Regions from separate parts of the Serratia sp. AS12 genome, predicted to be linked through region 1. Evidence: predicted binding sites of a transcription regulator. Region 1 holds the regulator's gene; each other region holds the start of a gene.
The links. The regulator PurR, encoded in region 1, represses purine synthesis genes. The targets are predictions, from matches to a motif close to CANGCAAACGTTTGCNTG.
Positions count from the first base shown of each region.

Region 2: the regulator PurR is predicted to act here: its motif matches at 1,659-1,676, upstream of purM (phosphoribosylformylglycinamidine cyclo-ligase).
Region 3: the regulator PurR is predicted to act here: its motif matches at 2,366-2,383, upstream of purE (5-(carboxyamino)imidazole ribonucleotide mutase).
Region 4: the regulator PurR is predicted to act here: its motif matches at 3,418-3,435, upstream of guaB (IMP dehydrogenase).

Region 1 is NC_015566.1:2,295,546-2,300,958, forward strand. It holds gene punC (purine nucleoside transporter PunC) at 1-927, opposite strand, end outside; gene punR (DNA-binding transcriptional activator PunR) at 1,052-1,996, shown strand; gene purR (HTH-type transcriptional repressor PurR) at 1,993-3,018, opposite strand; gene SERAS12_RS26215 (YnhF family membrane protein) at 3,342-3,431, shown strand; gene SERAS12_RS10755 (C40 family peptidase) at 3,646-4,464, opposite strand; gene SERAS12_RS10760 (Grx4 family monothiol glutaredoxin) at 4,880-5,224, shown strand; gene rnt (ribonuclease T) at 5,296-5,413, opposite strand, start outside.
Region 2 is NC_015566.1:3,977,489-3,982,901, reverse strand. It holds gene purN (phosphoribosylglycinamide formyltransferase) at 1-537, opposite strand, end outside; gene purM (phosphoribosylformylglycinamidine cyclo-ligase) at 537-1,574, opposite strand; gene upp (uracil phosphoribosyltransferase) at 1,830-2,456, shown strand; gene uraA (uracil permease) at 2,649-3,929, shown strand; gene SERAS12_RS18630 (GlsB/YeaQ/YmgE family stress response membrane protein) at 3,979-4,227, opposite strand; gene SERAS12_RS18625 (hypothetical protein) at 4,266-4,781, opposite strand; gene hda (DnaA inactivator Hda) at 5,011-5,413, shown strand, end outside.
Region 3 is NC_015566.1:1,201,908-1,207,320, reverse strand. It holds gene cysS (cysteine--tRNA ligase) at 1-779, opposite strand, end outside; gene ppiB (peptidylprolyl isomerase B) at 1,082-1,576, shown strand; gene SERAS12_RS05580 (UDP-2,3-diacylglucosamine diphosphatase) at 1,587-2,309, shown strand; gene purE (5-(carboxyamino)imidazole ribonucleotide mutase) at 2,476-3,000, shown strand; gene purK (5-(carboxyamino)imidazole ribonucleotide synthase) at 2,997-4,064, shown strand; partial or broken gene galE (UDP-glucose 4-epimerase GalE) at 4,130-5,085, opposite strand; gene SERAS12_RS26555 (hypothetical protein) at 5,042-5,191, shown strand; gene SERAS12_RS05560 (sugar porter family MFS transporter) at 5,219-5,413, opposite strand, start outside.
Region 4 is NC_015566.1:4,060,070-4,065,482, forward strand. It holds gene guaA (glutamine-hydrolyzing GMP synthase) at 212-1,789, opposite strand; gene guaB (IMP dehydrogenase) at 1,893-3,356, opposite strand; gene xseA (exodeoxyribonuclease VII large subunit) at 3,527-4,918, shown strand; gene SERAS12_RS18980 (glycoside hydrolase family 31 protein) at 5,033-5,413, opposite strand, start outside.

The sequences.
Region 1 (5,413 bases):
CGCCATCAGGCAGAATGGAATCAGCAACGTGGTGAGCGTGGGTTCGGTCAATGTCGCCACCAGATATAACGCCACCATACTAATGCCATAACCTACCAGCAGCCATGGCAGCAGGGTGTTGCCATTCATGCGGTTTAATGCCGTACGGCAACCGTAACCGCCCAATAAGAAAGCCAGCGTCTGCGGCACATAGCTCAGGCCTATATCATTGGGGCTGTAGCCCATATCGCCAAGAATAAACGGCGAACCGGTGAGCCAGGCAAAAAAGCCGGCAGAGCAGGCGGCAAAAATGGTGACGTTACCGCTGAATACCGGCGACTTCAGCAGTTGGAAGAAACTCAGGGTGTTTTTCTGAGTGGCCAATGGCGCGCTTTTGGCGCTTTCCTTCAGTAACAGCGTCGGCAGCAGCAAAATGACGGTGATACCCAGCAGCACGGCGAAAATGGCCCGCCATCCCATGTGGTTCAACAGCCAGGCACCGACCAGCGGCGCCAGCGCAGGCGAAAGTGCCACCAGCGGCATAATGGTGGCGAATACGCGGTTGGCCTTGCCTTCACGGTAGCGGTCAATGACCAATGCCTGCCAGGTGACGGCGGCTGAGCACACACCGATCGCCTGGATAAAGCGCAGCGACCACAATTGGACGGCATTTTGCACCCACAGCATGCCAAGGCAGCCCAGGGCAAATAATGCCAGGCCAATCAGCAGCACGGGTTTACGGCCCAAATTATCGGAGAGTGGTCCCCAGAGCAGTTGAGCAAAGGCAAAACCGGCCAGGAAAATGCTCAGGCTGGCGCTGATTGCACCGGCGGAAATTTGCAGGTCTTGCTGCATGACGCCAAAGGCGGGCAGATACATGTCGGTGGCCAGGTAACCCAGCATGCTCAGGCCGGCAAGATAGAACATAAAACCAAAGGAATTTCGCATGGTATTTCTCATTAATATTTTATTGTCGCAGGTTTTTAGCGCCGGCAAGTGTATCTGGCTGGATCTCTGCTTGTGAAACGGTAATATTTGCGAAGTGCTGTTAAAAAAATTGAAGGCAAAAACCATGTGGTCTGAATATTCGCTTGATGTAGTGGACGCGGTCGCCCGCACCGGCAGCTTCAGCGCGGCGGCGCAGGAACTGCACCGGGTGCCTTCGGCGGTTAGCTATACTGTGCGGCAACTGGAACAATGGCTGGCGGTACCGCTATTTGAACGGCGTCATCGCGATGTAGAACTGACGCCGGCCGGCACGCTGTTTATTCAGGAAGCGCGCGGTGTCATCAAAAAAATGCTCGACACTCGCAGACAGTGCCAGCAGGTGGCCAATGGTTGGCGTGGTCAATTAAAAATCGCGGTGGATATCATCGTCAAACCGCAGCGCTGCCGTCAGCTGGTGCTGGATTTTTACCGCCATTTCCCCGATGTCGAGCTGTTGGTCCAACCCGAAGTGTTTAACGGCGTATGGGATGCGCTGGTGGATGGACGCGCCGATATGGCGATCGGCGCTACGCGGGCGGTGCCGGTTGGCGGTGGTTTTGCCTTTCGCGACATGGGCGACATGCGTTGGTTGTGTGTCGCCAGCCCACAGCATCCATTAGCGGGGTTGGATGGCCTGCTGAATGATGATCAGCTCCGGCCTTTCCCTTCGCTGTGTCTGGAGGATACGTCACGCAATCTGCCCAAGCGGGTTACCTGGACGCTGGACAATCAACGGCGGCTGGTGGTGCCGGATTGGGCCTCTGCGGTGGATTGTCTGTGTGCTGGGTTGTGCGTCGGCATGATGCCTGCGCATCAGGTGCTGCCGTTGGTGCAGCGTGGCGAGTTGGTGGCGCTGCAACTGCAACAGCCATTTCCCGCCAGCCCATGCTGCCTGACCTGGCAGCAGAATACCCCATCGCCGGCGATGGCCTGGCTGCTTGATTATCTGGGGGATAGCGAAACCTTGAATCAGGAATGGTTAAGCGAAGTGACGCCGGAAACCGCCTTGGCTCCCGGCGCTGGCGACTAGCGGCGGTAATCGATGAAGGGACCGTCGGCGACCGAGCGGCGTTCAACCAGCTTCGGATGTACTTCAATGACTTGCGATTCTTCACGCTTGCTGATGATGCGATCCAGCAGCATGGTGAACGCCATCTCGCCCAAACGCTCTTTGGGCTGATGGATGGTCGTCAGTGCCGGCGTGAAATAGCGGGCGTTGCGCACATTATCGTAACCAATAACGGAAATATCCTGCGGTACGCGTAACCCCAGCTCATCAGCGGCGCAAATAGCACCCATTGCCATGATGTCGCCGCCGCAGAATACCGCCGTCGGGCGCTGTTTCTGCGATAATATCTGGTGCATGGCCTTGTAGCCGGATTCCGGTTCGAAGTCACCCTGTACAATCCACTCGTCGCGTACCTCGATATTGGCTTCTTCCATGGCTTTTAAAAAGCCCTGATGGCGGCCGCCGCCGGTATTGCGCGCTAATTGGCCCGGAATGGCGCCAATCTCACGGTGGCCACGCTCGATCAGATAGCGGCCGGCCAGATAACCGCCTTCGAAGGCGTTGTCGATAATGGTATCGGTAAAATCACCGCGCGCTGCGCCCCAGTCCATGACCACCATCGGGATGTTACGGTAATCTTCCAGCATCCCCAGCAATTGATCCGGGTATTCAGAGCACATCACCAGCAGGCCATCGACGCGTTTTTGCGCCAGCATCGCCAGATAAGCGCGTTGCTTGTCCAGGTTATTGTGCGAGTTACACAGGATCAGCGTATAGCCTTTGCTGTAACAGCTGTTTTCCACCGCCTCGATCACTTCGGCGAAATAGGGCGCTTCGCTGGAGGTAGCCAGCAGACCGATAGATTTAGTGTGATTGACTTTCAGGCTGCGCGCCACGGCGCTGGGAGAATAGTGCAGCTCTTTGATCGCGGCCGCAACGGCCGCTTTAGTCTCTTCGGCGACGAAACGAGTCTTATTGATGACGTGCGAAACGGTGGTGGTGGAAACGCCAGCGCGTTTGGCCACATCTTTAATCGTTGCCATGTAAAGAATGACTCCTGAACTCACATGTTGCAGCATGTAAGTGTGATGTTAATCGTTTGCCTGCGTAGATCCTTCTTCCAAATAAGCGAAGCTGAGTTTTTAGTGTGTTGAAGTCGTCAGCGTTTGGTCAGGAGGGCATTTTTGCCGGTACGCAGTTGTGAACTGCGAATTTTGTCCCATATTGAGCCAAAGTGGAAGAGGTAATCAGTATTATAAACCGGGAAATGATAACAAGATTTTATTGTCTAACTGTGGGAAAATGGGTTGACGCATTAATTGTGTGCCTTTTATCCTTGGGATAACCCGTCTGAAAAGGAGTTGTAATGGATACCGATCTGAAAATGTCACTGTTCACCACTGTGTGTGCGCTGGCCGTTATTATTGCTTTTAGCTTCACCGCGGCGTTGAACTGATCCCCGGTTGTCACACAGGCGCAGTCCGCAGTCCGCTGTGCCTGTTCGCATTTTCCCGCCGCTACGTCAGATTTTTCCCCAAGTGCTCCGTTCACTCACACCCGGATGTCTTCCATGCGGCTTCGTTAAACTGTGGTCTGAGAACGACGAAAGGGCCTAAGGTCAGGTAGGCGGTGAGGCGTGCGGCTGGGGGGAGAGCCAGCCGCGGAGGCGATTATCGAATGGTTTTCGGCGTTACCACACGGCGGGCGCCAATGTAGTGGTTTTGCCAGTAGTCGTTGTCCAACTGGCTGATACGGATTTCCTCACCGGTACGCGGTGACTGAATGAATTTGCCGTTGCCCAGATAGACGCCGACGTGATCGGCCACGCCACGGTTGTTGATACGGAAGAACACCAGGTCACCGCTTTCCAGCTCGTTTTTCTTGATCGGCGCCGCGTCGCGCAGGTGATACATCTCGTTGGCAGTACGCGGCATCTTGATTTTCACTACGTCTTTATAGGCGTAATAAATCAGACCGCTACAGTCAAAACCGGTTCTTGGTGAGGTGCCGCCCCAGCGATAAGGTTTGCCCATTTGATCCATCAGCTTGGCCATCGCGGTTTGCTTGGCGTGCTGATAGCGTTTTTTGTGCGCCGGGCTGAGTTTCAGCGGCTTTTCGTCGCGAGCCAATTTAGCGGTGGCCATACCGGGTTCCCGGTGGCGGCCATAGCCTTTTTTGTAGCCCTTTTTCGGCGGGGTCACTTTGATCTTGGCTATTTTCTGGGTTTGGTGTTTCGATTTTGCGCTGACGATCTTTTTAGCGGTTTTCTCTGTTTTGGCTTTGGAAACCTTGGCAGTTTTTTGCGGAGCAGTGACTTTCACTTTTTTGCTGACCTTTGCCGCTTTCTTTTTCTTGCGGTCATCCGGCCGAGCTTCATTAACGTGGCTCTTGCGCTGCTCGGCGGCAATACGCGCCTGTGGCGCAGCGTGCGCCAGATTTAAGAATAGCTGTGTAAACAACAGCACAAAAAGCGTAAGAATTAAACGCATGTCGACGTTACCAACCTTGGCCCCGAAACAGATATCGAAAGAATGACAGTATTCCCCAATTTCGCCATATAAAACAGCGAAGAACTCATAAATGATAATCCATATTGTGAGAAAACGTTAACAGCATTTTTTTTGCCGAAAAATCAATCCGTTGGTGTATAAAAAATCACCTTTGGCCGCTGTTGGAATTATTAAAGGGGGATCAGGAGGCGGAAAAATATATTAGTGAAATGGTCGGATTAAAAATGTTATTCTGAGCGTATGTTTTAACCGGAATGGCCTTTGCCGGTAAGATGCGATTGGCAACGGGGAATACCCTTGCAAAAGATGGCGTTTTCTTGCGACTGTTCCAGCCGCTACAATAGCCAGTGTGATGCATGTTGTAGCCATGATATGTGGCTTGAGGAAGCAATAAATGACGACGATTGAAAAAATTCAGCAGCAGATCGGTGAGAACCCAATTCTGCTGTACATGAAAGGTTCACCGAAATTGCCAAACTGCGGTTTCTCTGCGCAAGCGGTGCAGGCGCTGTCTGCCTGTGGCGAGCGCTTTGCCTACGTTGATATTCTGCAGAATCCGGACATCCGCTCCGAGTTGCCGAAATACGCCAACTGGCCGACTTTCCCACAGCTGTGGGTAGACGGTGAGCTGGTAGGCGGCTGTGATATCATTATCGAAATGTATCAGCGCGGCGAATTGCAACAGCTGATCAAAGAAACGGCAGAGAAGTACAAAGAGCAAGAAGACCAGCAGCCATAACGGCTCGGGTTTATTGCAAGAAGACATCGGGCGGCGCCAGTGCAAACTGGGCCGCCCGATTTATTTGTGGCTTAGTCGGTATTACCGATGGCCAGCGGCCATCCGCCAAGGCGTTTCCAGCGGTTAACCAGCTCGCAGAACAGTTGAGCGGTTTGTTCGGTGTCGTACAGGGCCGAATGCGCCTGGGTG
Region 2 (5,413 bases), 1.7 Mb from region 1:
CGGGTAAATGGTGTGTTCCTGGGTTTGCACCCGTTCAACCACCTCGTCTTCCTCGTCGCCGGGGAAAATCGGTACCTTGGCTTGCAGGATCACCGGGCCGCCGTCGAGCTGTTCGGTCACGAAGTGCACCGAGGTGCCGTGTTCGCTGTCACCGTTGTCGATGGCCTGTCGGTGAGTATGCAACCCAGGGTATTTCGGCAGCAGAGAAGGGTGGATATTCAGCATGCGGCCTGCATAGCGCTGCACGAACTGCGGGCTGAGAATGCGCATATAGCCGGCCAGCACCACCAGATCCGGCTGGTACCGGTCGATGGCGTCAGCCAGCGCAGCGTCAAACGCCGCGCGGTCGGCAAAGGCCTTGGCATCCAGCGCATGGGCGGCAATGCCTGCCGCTTCTGCGCGTTGCAGGCCGTAAGCCTGCGCCTTGTTGCTGAACACCGCCACAATGTCGGCGGCAATCCGGCCCTGCTGGCAGGCGTCGATCAGTGCCTGGAGATTGCTCCCCTGGCCGGAGACCAACACCACGATCTTTTTCATCAGTTGATGACCACTTGTTGTTCGTCGGAAGATGCGGACAGTTTACCGATCTTCCACGCTTTTTCACCGGCTGCGGTCAACAATGCGATGGCTTGTTCAACGGATTCTTCCGGCAGCGCGATGACCATGCCCACGCCACAGTTAAAGGTGCGGTACATTTCGTGGCGGCTGACGTTACCGGCCTGTTGCAGCCAGCTGAATACCGCCGGCCACTGCCAGCTTGATTCGTCGATCACCGCCTGCATGCCTTCCGGCAGCACGCGCGGGATATTTTCCCAGAAGCCGCCGCCGGTCAGGTGAGCGATAGCGTGCACGTCGATTTTCTCGATCAGTTCCAGTACCGATTTCACGTAAATCTTGGTTGGTTCCAGCAGGTGGTCAGCCAGCGATTTACCTTCCAGGTCGGTGGTGGTTGGATCGGTGTTGCTGACTTCCAGGATTTTGCGCACCAGCGAGTAGCCGTTGGAGTGCGGGCCTGAAGCGCCCAGCGCGATCAGTGCGTCACCGGACTGCACTTTGCTGCCGTCGATGATTTCGGATTTCTCGACCACGCCGACGCAAAAGCCGGCCACATCGTAATCTTCGCCGTGGTACATACCCGGCATTTCGGCGGTTTCACCCCCCACCAGCGCACAGCCGGACTGCTTGCAGCCTTCGGCGATGCCGGTGATGACGCTGGCCGCGGTGTCCACGTCCAGTTTGCCGGTGGCAAAGTAATCCAGGAAGAACAGCGGCTCAGCGCCCTGTACCACCAGGTCGTTCACACACATTGCGACCAGATCGATGCCGATGGTGTCGTGGCGTTTCAGGTCCATCGCCAGACGCAGCTTGGTGCCTACGCCGTCGGTACCGGAAACCAGAATCGGCTCGCGGTATTTCTGCGGCAACGCACACAGGGCGCCAAAACCGCCCAGACCACCCATCACTTCCGGGCGGCGGGTCTGTTTAACTACACCTTTGATGCGGTCTACCAATGCATTGCCAGCATCGATATCGACACCTGCGTCTTTATAGCTGAGAGAGGTTTTGTCGGTCACTGCGCGATCCCCACGACGGTTTGCGGTTTGAATACGGTGCATCCGGCGTTGATACCGGAATAAGGCGCGGCAATTCTAACAGCGCAGGCAAACGTTTGCGAGTGGCTTGTGAACCAGCTCCGCTTTTTCGTCATCTATACTGTTATTCGAACTTTAGTTGATCCCGATCGGGCTATTGTGGGTGGCGCGGCCGGTAAAAGGAGTTATAATCCCGCGATTTTTTTGGCCGTCAACCACCTTAATAGGAGAAAAATGATGAAGATCGTTGAGGTGAAACACCCGCTGGTGAAACACAAGCTTGGTCTGATGCGTGAAAATGACATCAGCACCAAACGCTTCCGTGAGCTGGCCTCTGAAGTGGGTAGTTTGCTGACCTATGAAGCGACCGCCGATCTGGAGACGGAAAAAGTCACTATCGAAGGCTGGTGTGGGCCGGTTGAAATAGACCAGATTAAAGGGAAAAAAATTACCGTTGTGCCGATCCTGCGTGCAGGTCTGGGCATGATGGAAGGGGTGCTGGAGCACGTCCCGAGCGCGCGTATCAGCGTGGTTGGCGTTTACCGCGACGAAGAAACCCTGGAGCCGGTACCCTATTTCCAGAAACTGGTGTCCAATATCGAAGAACGTTTGGCGCTGGTTGTTGACCCGATGCTGGCTACCGGCGGTTCGATGATCGCCACTATCGATCTGCTGAAGAAAGCTGGCTGCAACAGCATCAAGGTGCTGGTGCTGGTTGCGGCGCCGGAAGGGATCGCTGCGCTGGAGAAAGCGCATCCGGACGTCGAGCTGTACACCGCCTCCATCGACCAATGTCTGAACGAGAAAGGATACATCGTGCCGGGCCTGGGTGATGCCGGCGACAAGATATTTGGTACCAAGTAAGAAATTTAGCCGACTTAATGAGTCGGCTTTTTTATGCATAAAACATATCTGTCCCCTAAATAATTGATGTTGCATCAAGGCGGCAAGCGAGAGAATTCCGATGAGCTTACTTAGGTAAGTGATTCGGGTGAGTGAGCGTAGCCAACGCAGAGGCAGCGGCAAGTAGGACGGGGATAGCAGAGGAAAACACCCATGACCCGTCGCGTCATTGGCGTCAGCGAACGCCCGCCGCTACTGCAGACCATTCCGCTCAGCTTCCAGCATCTTTTCGCCATGTTTGGCGCTACCGTGCTGGTGCCCATCTTGTTCAAGATCAACCCGGCGACGGTGCTGCTGTTCAACGGTGTCGGCACGCTGCTGTATCTGTTTATCTGCAAGGGCAAGATCCCGGCCTATCTCGGCTCCAGCTTTGCGTTTATCTCACCGGTGCTGCTGCTGTTGCCGCTGGGTTATGAGGTAGCGTTGGGTGGTTTCATCATGTGCGGCGTGCTGTTTTGCCTGGTGGCGCTGATCGTCAAAAAAGCCGGTACCGGCTGGCTGGATGTGGTATTCCCGCCGGCGGCGATGGGGGCGATTGTTGCCGTTATCGGCCTGGAGCTGGCGGGCGTGGCGGCCAATATGGCGGGCCTGTTGCCGGCCGAGGGCACCAATGCGGATACCACTACCGTGACCATTTCACTGGTGACGCTGGGCGTGACCATTCTGGGCTCGGTGCTGTTCCGCGGTTTTCTGGCGATAATTCCGATCCTGATTGGCGTGCTGGTGGGGTATGCGCTGTCGTTCTTTATGGGCGTGGTGGATTTGACGCCAATCCGCGAGGCGCACTGGTTTGCGCTGCCGACTTTCTATACCCCGCGTTTTGAATGGTTCGCCATCTTCACCATCTTGCCGGCTGCGCTGGTGGTGATCGCCGAGCACGTTGGGCACCTGGTCGTGACCGCAAATATCGTGAAGAAAGACCTGCTCCGCGATCCGGGCCTGCATCGCTCGATGTTTGCCAACGGTATCTCGACGGTGATTTCCGGTTTCTTCGGCTCAACGCCGAACACCACCTACGGCGAGAATATCGGCGTGATGGCGATCACCAAGGTTTACAGTACCTGGGTGATCGGCGGCGCGGCCATTCTGGCGATTCTGCTTTCCTGCGTCGGCAAGCTGGCTGCGGCCATCCAGGCGGTGCCTGTACCGGTGATGGGGGGAGTTTCACTGTTGTTGTATGGGGTGATCGGGGCTTCCGGCATTCGCGTGCTGATTGAATCCAAAGTGGATTACAACAAGGCGCAGAACCTGATCCTGACTTCGGTGATCCTGATTATCGGCGTTAGCGGCGCCAAGGTGCATATCGGGGCGGCGGAGCTGAAGGGCATGGCGCTGGCGACTATCGTCGGTATCGGCCTCAGCCTGCTGTTCAAGGTCATCAGCCTGTACCGCAAGGAAGAGGACGTTATCGAAACGCCGGCAGAGCTGAAGTAAATAAAAACGGGCAGCCAAAGGGCTGCCCGTTTCGTTAATGAGTCATCCGTTAACTGCGGATTTTACGGTAAACGAACAGCACCACGATAGCGCCGATCACCGCCACCACGAAGCTGCCGAAGTTGAAACCGTCAACTCTGCCATAACCAAAGAAGGTGCTGATATAGCCACCGACCACGGCGCCGACAATACCCAACACGATAGTCAGAATAAAACCGCCACCGTCTTTGCCTGGCATGATCCACTTGGCTAAAATACCGGCGATGAGACCGAAGATAATCCAGGAAATAATCCCCATTTACTGCTCCTTACTTTGCTTTTGAGACTCGATTTTTATCACTGCTGCTTGGCTGGCGGGGTGTTTTCCGTCCCTACAGCGTTGGCATCATTTTTTAATTCTTCCGCTTTGTTCTCAGCGCTGTTTTTAATGGCTTCGGTTTTCGCTTTGGCTTCTTCGGTCAGATCCTTGGCGCCACTGATGGCATCGTTTTTAATGGATTTAGCCTGCTCGACCAACTGTTGGCTTTGTTGGGTGGCGTCATTCTTGATGGCGTCGGCTTTGGCCTTGGCATCATTGGTGATCGCTTCCGCCTGCTTGGAGGCGTCGTCTTTAATGGCTGAAGCCTTGTCTTTAAGCTGGTCAGCCTGAGTGGACGCCTCTTTTTTGATGTCCTTGGCGGTAGCTTCCGCTTTATCGGTCAGATCGTCCGCTTTTTTCTGTGCGGCGTCTTTCATCTGATCTGCGCTGTCTTTGGCTTTCTCAAGATTGGCGTCGACCTTGGATGAGTCATCACAGCCGGCAACCAACAGCCCAATGATTGAGGCCAAAAGCACTTTATTCCATACTTTCATTGTCTATGTCCTTGTAGAAACCTTGTTTATGGTGACTGCATTTCGCCTTTCTATACTAGGATAATCCTTGGATAAAATACAAATTTCACCCGCAATGGCAATGCGTTGGCTTGTCGCCAGTGGGGCCCGTTGCTCACTATTGCGGCATAAAATCCTGCCGGTTCAACAGAGCCCGCTTTTTGTGATAGACTTACCGCGTTTTCCTGCCAGTTTTGGTTGAGGTGCTTCCCTGAATACGCCGGCACAGCTGTCACTGCCACTTTATCTTCCCGATGATGAAACTTTTGCCAGTTTTTATCCGGGCGAGAACCCATCCCTATTGAGCGCGATCCAGTCCGCCGTTCGTCAGGAACATGGCAGTTATATCTATTTCTGGTCTCGCGAGGGCGGTGGGCGCAGTCACCTGTTGCATGCGGCCTGTGCGGAGCTTTCACAGCGTGGTGAAGCGGTGGGCTATGTCCCGCTGGATAAGCGCGCCTATTTCGTGCCTGAAGTGCTGGATGGCATGGAGCAGTTGGCTTTGGTGTGCATCGACAATATCGAATGCATCGCAGGCGACGAAGAGTGGGAAATGGCGATCTTTAATCTCTACAACCGCATTCTGGAAACCGGCCGTACGCGCCTGTTTATTA
Region 3 (5,413 bases), 1.1 Mb from region 1:
ACCATGCCGGAGTGCATCCAGTAGTTGACGTACGGGCCGTCGTGGGCGCAGCTGGACTGGGCAATCTCGTTCTCGTGATGCGGGAACATCAGATCCGAACCGCCGCCATGGATGTCGAAATGGGTGCCAAGCTGCTTGCAGTTCATGGCGGAACATTCAATGTGCCAGCCTGGGCGGCCCGCGCCCCACGGCGATTGCCAGCTCGGTTCGCCCGGTTTGGACATCTTCCACAGCACGAAGTCCATCGGGTTGCGCTTCACGTCGTCAATCTCAACGCGCGCGCCGGCCTGCAACTGATCCAGATCCTGGCGTGACAGCAGGCCGTATTGCGGATCGCTATCAATCGAGAACATCACGTCGCCATTGCTGGCTACGTAGGCGTGATCGCGATCGATCAGGCGTTGGGTGATCTCGATGATCTCGGCGATATGCTGGGTGGCGCGCGGCTCTTGATCCGGGCGTTCGATCAGCAGCGAATCGAAGTCCGCGTGCATCTCCGCCAGCATGCGTGCGGTCAGTTGATCGCAGCTTTCGCCGTTTTCTGTCGCGCGGCGGATAATTTTGTCGTCAACGTCGGTCACATTGCGCACATAGTTCAGCGAATAGCCGAGATAACGCAGGTAACGCGCCACCACGTCGAAAGCGACAAAGGTACGCCCGTGGCCGATATGACACAGGTCATAGATGGTTACCCCGCACACGTACATGCCCACTTTACCGGCATGAATGGGTTTGAATTCCTCTTTTTGACGACTCAGGGTATTAAAAATCTTTAGCATCGGGACATTCCGTGGTGTGCGTGATAACAAAAATGATAATTAGGCTGTTCATCCAGCAACGTATTGAAACCCGAAGCCTGATCTAATGCAAGGTTAAGCCCGCGCTTTGCTGCGCCGGGTTGCGCAAATCGGTGAAAAATCAGCGCCCGCCATCATTGTTATAATATAACAATACCCGATTTACCACAGAGCCTGCGCGGTTCAGCCGCTGCTGACTCGTTAAAAGAGATATGTTATAAGGTCGGTCTGAATGTTCACTCGCTCTACGTGACGTCTCACTTCATCTTGTTAGGACTAAAACTATGGTTACTTTCCACACTAATCACGGCGACATCGTTATCAATACCTTTGCTGACAAAGCGCCGGTTACCGTTGAAAACTTCCTGAACTACTGCCGTGCAGGTTTCTACGACAACACTATCTTCCACCGTGTTATCAATGGTTTCATGATTCAGGGCGGCGGTTTTGAGCCAGGCATGAACCAGAAAGACACCAAAGCGACCATCAAGAACGAAGCCAACAACGGTCTGAAAAACACCGTGGGCACCCTGGCGATGGCGCGTACCAACGATCCGCACTCCGCTACCGCTCAGTTCTTCATCAACGTGGCTGACAACGACTTCCTGAACTTCCGCGCTGAGAACGCGCAAGGCTGGGGTTACTGCGTATTTGCCGAAGTGGTTGAAGGCATGGACGTGGTCAACAAGATCAAAGCCGTGAAAACTGGCCGCAGCGGCATGCACCAGGACGTTCCGGTAGAAGACGTGATCGTCACCAGCGTTACCGTCGGCGAGTAATCGCGGCTGCATGAACACGCTGTTCATCGCGGATCTGCACCTATGCGCACAGGAACCGGCAATCACTGCCGGTTTTCTGCGTTTTTTGCGGCACGATGCGATCCACGCCGAAGCCCTGTACATTCTTGGCGATCTGTTCGAAGCCTGGATCGGCGATGACGATCCCGAACCCTTGCACGCGGAGATTGCCGCCGCGCTGAAGACGCTGCAACAAGCCGGCGTGCCCTGCTACTTTATCCACGGCAACCGCGATTTCCTGCTCGGCAAGCGCTTTGCCCGCGCCAGCGGCATGCATCTGCTGCCGGAAGAAAAAGTGCTGGAGCTGTACGGCCGCAAAATCCTGATCCTGCACGGCGACACGCTGTGTACCGACGATCAGGCTTACCAGCGGTTCCGCCGCAAGGTGCACAATCCGTTAATCCAGAAGCTGTTTTTGGCCATGCCACTGCGCTGGCGCCTGAAGATCGCCGCCAAGATGCGCGCTCGCAGCCGGCAGAGCAATCAGGGCAAATCGCAAGCCATTATGGACGTCAACCCGCAGGCGGTTGAGCAGGCGATGCTGAGCCATAACGTTCACTGGATGATCCATGGCCACACCCACCGCCCGGCGGTGCATGAGCTGGAATTGAGCAACGGCAAGGCTCACCGCGTGGTATTGGGCGCCTGGCACACTGAAGGTTCGATGATCAAAGTCAGCGCAGACGCCGTCGAACTGATCCAATTCCCTTTCTAACCCCCTGACTTGCCACGCGAGTGAAAAAATTCGCGTTTTCGACGGTGAAAACCGGCGACGCAACCGTTTTCCTCGCCGTGCGCTCATGGTATGATCTGCGCCCTCATTCGGCCTCCCGCCGCAGGCAACCGGCCGTCGTTTGTACACTTACAGGAGCCTTACACCCATGGGAGCCAACGCCGCTTCAGCCACCAACGCTGGGGTTAAAATCGCAATTGTAATGGGATCGAAAAGTGACTGGGCCACCATGCAGTTCGCGGCCGAAATCCTGACCCAACTCGATGTCCCGTTCCATGTCGAAGTCGTTTCCGCTCATCGCACGCCAGACAAGCTGTTCAGTTTCGCCGAACAGGCAGGCGCCAACGGCTTTGACGTGATCATTGCCGGTGCGGGCGGTGCTGCGCACCTGCCGGGCATGCTGGCGGCGAAAACGCTGGTTCCGGTGCTGGGTGTTCCGGTACAAAGCGCCGCGCTGAGCGGTGTAGACAGCCTGTATTCTATCGTGCAAATGCCACGCGGCATTCCGGTCGGCACCCTGGCGATCGGCAAAGCCGGTGCGGCCAACGCCGCGCTGCTGGCGGCGCAAATTCTGGCGCTGCACGACACCGCGCTGGCGCAACGTCTGGCCGACTGGCGCCAGGCACAGACCGAAGACGTGCTGAACAACCCGGATCCGCGGGAGGAAGCATGAAGCCGGTTTGCGTACTGGGCAACGGCCAACTGGGGCGCATGCTGCGCCAGGCCGGTGAACCGCTGGGCATCGCCGTTTACCCGGTCGGCATCGACGCCGAACCGGAAGCTGTGCCCTATCAAAACAGCGTGATCACCGCCGAAATCGAACGCTGGCCGGAAACCGCGCTGACGCGTGAACTGGCGACCCACAACAGCTTCGTCAATCGCGATATTTTCCCCCGTCTGGCGGACCGCCTGACGCAAAAACAGCTGCTCGATCAGCTCGGCCTGGCCACCGCGCCGTGGCAATTGCTGGCCGATGCCGCCGAGTGGCCGCAGGTGTTCGCCACCCTCGGTGAACTGGCGATCGTCAAACGTCGCGTTGGCGGTTACGACGGCCGCGGTCAATGGCGCTTGCGCCCGGGCCAGGAAGCGGAACTGCCGGCGGATGCCTACGGCGAGTGCATCGTCGAGCAGGGGATTAACTTTTCCGGCGAGGTTTCGCTGGTGGGCGCGCGCGGGCACGACGGTAAGTCGGTGTTCTATCCGCTGACCCATAACCTGCATGAAGAAGGCATTCTGCGCACCAGCGTGGCGCTGCCGCAGCCTGACCCCGCTCTACAACGGCAGGCTGAGCAGATGCTGGCGGCGATCCTCGACGAGCTGAACTACGTCGGCGTGATGGCGATGGAGTGCTTTATCGTTGGCGACAGCCTGCTGATTAACGAGCTGGCACCACGGGTGCACAACAGCGGCCACTGGACGCAAAACGGCGCCTCCATCAGCCAGTTCGAACTACACCTGCGCGCTATTCTCGCTCTGCCGCTGCCGAAACCGGTAGTGAGCACGCCGTCGGTGATGGTCAATCTGATCGGCACCGCAGTGAATCAACAGTGGCTGGCGCTGCCGTTGGTGCATTTGCACTGGTATGAGAAAGAAGTGCGTGAAGGCCGCAAGGTCGGCCACCTCAACCTGAACGATCCTAGCGCCACCGTGCTGCAACAGGCGTTGCAGGCACTGGCACCGCTGCTGCCGGCCGAATACCAGAGCGGCCTGGCCTGGGCACGGCAAAAGCTGGCTTAAGATTTACTCCGCAATAAAATCAAAGGGTTCAGCAAGCTGAACCCTTTTTTACTGCCAATGAAAAACTATCGGGTATAGCCCTGCGGATTTTTGCTTTGCCAGTTCCAGGTATCGCGCATCATCGCATCGAGCCCGCGCTGCACCTCCCAGCCCAGGTCGCGTTTAGCCAGGCTGACATCGGCCCAGAAAGCGGGCAAATCCCCGGGACGGCGCGGTAAAATCTGATAAGGCACGGCAACGCCGGCAGCTTTCTCAAACGCATGCACCATCTCCAGCACCGAATGCCCCACCCCGGACCCCAGGTTATAAGCTTTAAAACCGGCGATCTGCTTTAGGTGATCCATCGCCGCCAGGTGACCCTGCGCAAGATCCATCACGTGAATGTAATCGCGCACGCCGGTTCCGTCTTTGGTGGGATAGTCCCCGCCGAACACGCTCAGATGCTCCCGTTTACCGACGGCCACCTGAGCAATATAAGGCAACAGATTATTCGGGATGCCGCTGGGATCTTCCCCCATCAATCCAGACTCATGGGCGCCCACCGGGTTGAAGTAGCGCAGAGAAACAATGGAAAAGGCCGGTTCAGCCTTGGCGAAATCCTGCAGGATCTGCTCCACCATCCACTTGGAGGTGCCGTAAGGGCTGGTCGTGCCGCCGATCGGCATGTCTTCCCGGTAAGGCACCGGCGCATCTTCGCCGTACACCGTCGCCGAAGAGCTGAAGATAAACTGATGAACCCGGCGTCGCGCATGGCTTCCAGCAATACCAGCGTGCCCGCTACGTTGTTCTGGTAGTATTCCAGCGGTTTGCGGGTCGATTCTCCCACCGCTTTCAGGCCGGCGAAATGGATCACCGAAGCGATCTGGTACTCGCCGAAGATCCGGCTCAGGCACGCCGCGTCCCGCACATCCCCCTGATAGAACACCGCCGCTTTACCGGTCAGTTGCTCCGCACGGCGTAAGGACTCTTCGGAGGCGTTGACCAAATTATCCAACACCACCACCTCTTCACCGCGCTCCAACAGCGCCAGTACCGTATGTGAACCTATGTATCCGGCGCCGCCGGTCACTAAAATCGCCATCATGCTCCCCTTTCATCAGCATCGGGCGCTAACACCCGATGCCTAAGTCTGTTTCATGCGCGCAGCCAGACGACTAGCGCGTACCGATGTTGCGTAATGGCTTGCCGGCCATCAGATTGCGTTCGATATGTTCCAGAGAGATATTTTTGGTCTCAGGGATCAACGCCAGCGTAATAAAGATAAACACTACGTTGAGCGCCGCGTAGACCCAAAAGGTATAGGCGCTGCCCAGCGAATTGAGCATGGTCAGGAAAGTCGCCCCGACGAT
Region 4 (5,413 bases), 1.8 Mb from region 1:
ACAGGCCAACGAGAATGTCAGTTCAAATATAAGGCAACACAATCAAAGGCAAATACTCACAGAGATTTTAGCAGCTAAAATTTTCCTCTATCGCGACAAGCGGTGCCAAAACTTGCCAATCATTACCAATCACAAAAACAAAAAAACCCGCAATTACGCGGGTTTAGTTATGTTTATTGCCTGTCAGCGCCAGCTTAAGCCGGCAACCCAATCATTCCCACTCAATGGTAGCCGGTGGCTTGCCGCTGATGTCATAAACTACGCGGGAAATGCCGTCCACTTCGTTGATGATGCGGTTGGAGACGCGGCCGAGGAAATCGTACGGCAGGTGCGCCCAATGCGCGGTCATAAAGTCGATGGTTTCCACTGCGCGCAGTGAAACAACCCAGTCGTATTTACGGCCGTCACCCATCACGCCGACCGAACGCACCGGCAGGAATACGGTGAACGCCTGGCTGACCTTGTTGTACAGATCGGCTTTATGCAGTTCTTCGATGAAGATGGCGTCGGCACGGCGCAGCAGGTCGCAGTACTCTTTCTTCACTTCGCCCAGCACGCGCACGCCCAGACCTGGCCCCGGGAACGGGTGGCGGTACAGCATGTCGTACGGCAGGCCCAACTCCAGGCCGATTTTGCGCACTTCGTCTTTGAACAGCTCTTTCAGCGGCTCGACCAGGCCCAGCTTCATCTCTTTCGGCAGGCCGCCCACGTTGTGGTGCGACTTGATCACGTGCGCTTTGCCGGTGGCGGAAGCGGCGGATTCAATCACGTCCGGATAGATGGTGCCTTGCGCCAGCCATTTCACTTCGTCTTGCTTGCAGGCTTCTTCGTCGAACACTTCAACGAATACGCGGCCGATGATCTTGCGCTTGGCTTCCGGCTCGTCAACGCCGGCCAGTGCGCTCAGGAAGCGCTCTTCCGCCGCAACGTGCACGATGTTCAGGCCAAAATGGTCGCCGAACATATCCAGCACCTGGTCGGCTTCGTTCAGGCGCAGCAGGCCGTTGTCGACAAACACGCAGGTCAGGCGTTTGCCGATGGCGCGGTGCAGCAGCATGGCGGTAACGGAAGAATCCACGCCGCCGGACAGGCCGAGGATCACGTGATCTTCACCCACTTGCTCGCGGATACGCTCAACCGCATCTTCGATGATGGTCGCAGGCGTCCACAGGGCTTCACACTGGCAGATATCCAGCACGAAACGCTCCAGCATGCGCTGGCCCTGACGGGTGTGGGTCACTTCCGGGTGGAACTGCACGCCGTAGAAGCGTTTTTCTTCGTTGGCCATAATGGCGAACGGGCAGGTATCGGTGCTGGCGACGGTCACGAAGTCGGAAGGGATGGCGGTCACTTTGTCGCCGTGGCTCATCCACACGTCCAGCAGCGGTTTGCCGGCAGCGCTGAGCGCGTCTTCGATGCCGCGAACCAGCGCGCTGTCGGTGGTCACTTCCACCTGCGCATAGCCGAACTCACGCTCGTTGGAACCCTGCACATGGCCGCCCAGCTGCATCGCCATGGTCTGCATGCCGTAGCATACGCCCAGTACCGGCACACCGGCGGTGAACACGTATTCTGGCGCACGCGGGCTGTTATGTTCGGTGGTGCTCTCCGGGCCGCCGGAAAGGATGATGCCGCTTGGATTGAATTCGCGGATTTGCTCTTCGCTAACGTCCCAGGCCCACAGCTCGCAGTAAACGCCGATTTCGCGCACGCGGCGTGCTACCAGTTGAGTGTATTGCGAACCAAAATCCAGAATAAGGATGCGATGCTTATGGATATTATTTGTCATGTGAGGCGAATTCCAGCAACAGAGAAAAAGAGCGAAAAATAAGGTTTCGGGGCGAGGAGCCAAGCCCCCCGCCCCGGCCTCTCCCGCAGGAGAGGGTCAAGCATTAACCCATGCGGTAGTTCGGTGACTCTTTGGTGATGGTCACGTCATGCACGTGGCTTTCCTGAATGCCGGCGCCGCTGATGCGCACAAATTCAGCCTTGGTGCGCAGATCGTCGATGGTGGCGCAGCCGGTCAGGCCCATGCAAGAGCGCAGACCGCCCATTTGCTGGTGCACGATCGCTTTCAGCATGCCTTTGTAAGCCACGCGGCCTTCGATACCTTCCGGCACCAGTTTGTCGGCGGCGTTATCGGTTTGGAAGTAACGGTCGGAAGAGCCTTTGGACATGGCGCCCAGCGAGCCCATACCGCGGTAGGATTTGAACGAACGGCCCTGGTACAGCTCGATTTCGCCCGGTGATTCTTCGGTGCCCGCCAGCATGGAGCCGACCATCACGCAGGATGCGCCGGCCGCGATGGCTTTGGCGATGTCACCGGAGAAGCGGATGCCGCCGTCGGCGATAACCGGGATGCCGGTGCCTTCCAGCGCTTCAACCGCGTCGGCGATAGCGGTGATCTGCGGTACGCCCACGCCGGTCACGATGCGAGTGGTACAGATGGAGCCAGGGCCGATACCCACTTTCACCGCGCTCACGCCGGCGTCAGCCAGCGCTTTGGCGCCGGAGGCCGTAGCGACGTTGCCGCCAACGATCTGCAGATCCGGGTATTTAGCGCGGGTTTCGCGGATGCGCTGCAATACGCCTTCGGAATGGCCGTGAGAGGAGTCGATCAGGAGTACGTCAACGCCTGCAGCGACCAGCGCGTCAACGCGCTCTTCGTTGCCGGCACCGGCGCCAACCGCTGCGCCAACGCGCAGGCGGCCATGTTCGTCCTTACAGGCGTTTGGCTTGCGCTCCGCCTTCTGGAAGTCTTTTACGGTGATCATGCCCAGCAGATGGAAGTTGTCGTCCACCACCAGCGCTTTCTCAACGCGTTTTTCGTGCATTCTTTGCAGCACGACTTCACGCGCTTCACCCTCTTTCACCGTGACCAGGCGCTCTTTCGGCGTCATCACGGCGGTAACAGGCTGGTTCAGATCGGTCACGAAGCGCACGTCACGGCCGGTGATGATACCGACCAGTTCGTTCTCTTCGGTCACTACCGGGTAGCCGGCAAAGCCGTTACGCGCGGTCAGTTCTTTCACTTCTTTCAGCGTGGTGGAGGGGGTCACGGCTTGCGGGTCGGTAACTACGCCGCTTTCATGTTTTTTCACGCGGCGGACTTCTTCAGCCTGACGCTCGATAGACATGTTTTTGTGAATGAAGCCCAGGCCGCCTTCTTGCGCCAGCGCAATGGCCAGGCCAGCTTCGGTTACGGTATCCATGGCTGCGGACAGCATAGGGATATTCAGGCGGATGGTTTTGGTCAATTGGGTGCCGAGCTCAGCGGTATTAGGCAGAACCGTAGAGTGAGCTGGAACCAGGAGAACGTCGTCAAATGTTAGTGCTTCTTTCGCGATACGTAGCATGGGCAATATCTCACCAGAGTGGGCTGTGAAAAAGATAAAATATTGCCGCGGCATTATACAGAGCGTAATCGGTTGCCTCCAGCACTTTCTCACAAAAACTCTTGATTACCTTTTTCAGCCCTGTAGTATCGACCAATTAAGTGGTTGTTTTGGAATTTGATCTGGGTCACATGTCGCTACCTGTCTCGCCGTCTATTTTTACCGTAAGCCGCCTGAATCAGACGGTTCGACAGCTGCTGGAAATGGAAATGGGCCAGATTTGGCTCTCCGCCGAGATCTCCAACTTCTCTCAACCGGCTTCCGGCCACTGGTATTTCACGCTGAAAGACGACCGCGCGCAGGTGCGTTGTGCGATGTTCCGCAACAGCAACCGCCGCACCACCTTCCGCCCGCAAAACGGCCAGCAAGTGTTGGTTCGCGCCAGCATCACGCTGTACGAGCCGCGCGGCGACTATCAGCTGATTGCCGAAAGCATGCAACCCGCCGGCGACGGCCTGCTGCAACAGCAATTCGATCAACTGAAACAGCGCCTGAGCGCCGAAGGCCTGTTCGACCAACAGTTCAAACAACCGCTGCCCAGCCCGGCCAAACGCGTCGGGGTGATCACCTCCGCCAGCGGCGCAGCGCTGCACGATGTGCTGCAAGTGCTGCAACGGCGCGATCCTTCTCTGCCCATCGTTATCTACCCGACCTCGGTGCAGGGCGCAGAAGCGCCATTGCAGATCGTGCGCGCCATCGAAACGGCCAACCGCCGCGACGAATGCGACGTGCTGATCGTCGGCCGTGGCGGCGGCTCGCTGGAAGACCTGTGGAGTTTTAACGACGAACGCGTAGCGCGGGCGATATTCGCCAGCCGCATTCCGATCGTCAGCGCCGTCGGCCATGAAACCGACGTCACCATTGCCGACTTTGTCGCCGATCTGCGTGCGCCAACCCCTTCCGCCGCCGCCGAACTGGTCAGCCGCAATCAGTTGGAGCTGTTGCGTCAGTTGCAATCCCAGCAGCAGCGGATGGAAATGGCGATGGATTACTATCTGGCCCAGCGTCAACAGCAGTTCACCCGCATCAACCACCGTTTGCAGCAACAGCATCCGCACCTGCGCCTGGCGCGCCAGCAGACGCTGTTGTTCAAGCTGCAACGCCGGTTGGAAGACGGCATGCAAAACCAGCTGCGCCTGTCTTCACGCCGCAGCGATCGGGTGCAACAACGTTTGGCGCAGGTACAGCCGCAGGCGCGCATTCACCGTTATCAGCAACGCGTGCAGCAACAGGAATACCGTTTGCAGCAGGCGCTGGAGCGCCAACTCAATGCTTACCGCCAGCGTTTCGGCGTGGCCTGCAGCCAGCTCGAAGCGGTCAGCCCGTTGGCGACGCTGGCGCGCGGCTACAGCGTGACGCAAACCCCGCGCGGCGAAGTGCTGAAAACCACCAAACAGGCGCAGGTTGGCGAACTGCTGAAAACCCGCCTGCAGGATGGCTGGGTGGAAAGCGAAGTGAAAACTATCACCGTCGCCAAGAAGCCGCGAAAAAAACGCGCGACTGAATCTACCCGTCATACTTGAAGTTGCATCTGTGTTGGCTGCACCCGCTCACCCGAATCACTTACCTGAGTAAGCTCATCGGGATGAACGTTCTGGCCGCCTTGATGCAACTCCAATTATTTAGGGTATATAACGTTACTTCAGCGTAAAACTCTCGCCCGGCTCACCGTTGATCCACAGTTCCCGCGTTTCTCCGGCAGGCAGGCTGACCATCAGCGTTCGCCATGCCGGTTTGAACTGCCCTTCGGTGGTGACGTTCAGCATGACGCGCCGATTATCGCTGTGCATCTCCCAGCGCAGCCACAGCGCGTTGCCCTGCTGCCAGCCATAACTTTCCCCGTCGTCTTCGAACAACAGCCCAGAAGCGCTGCCACAGCCTTTAAACGGGTACAGTTGCAACTCGCGCCGATCGTCGGCGGCAACGTCGACGTGCGCCAAGCGAGATGACAGCGGCAACGCCGCCCCGGCGCGCACCAACAGCGGCAAACGCTCCAGCGGCGCATCCAGCACCACCGT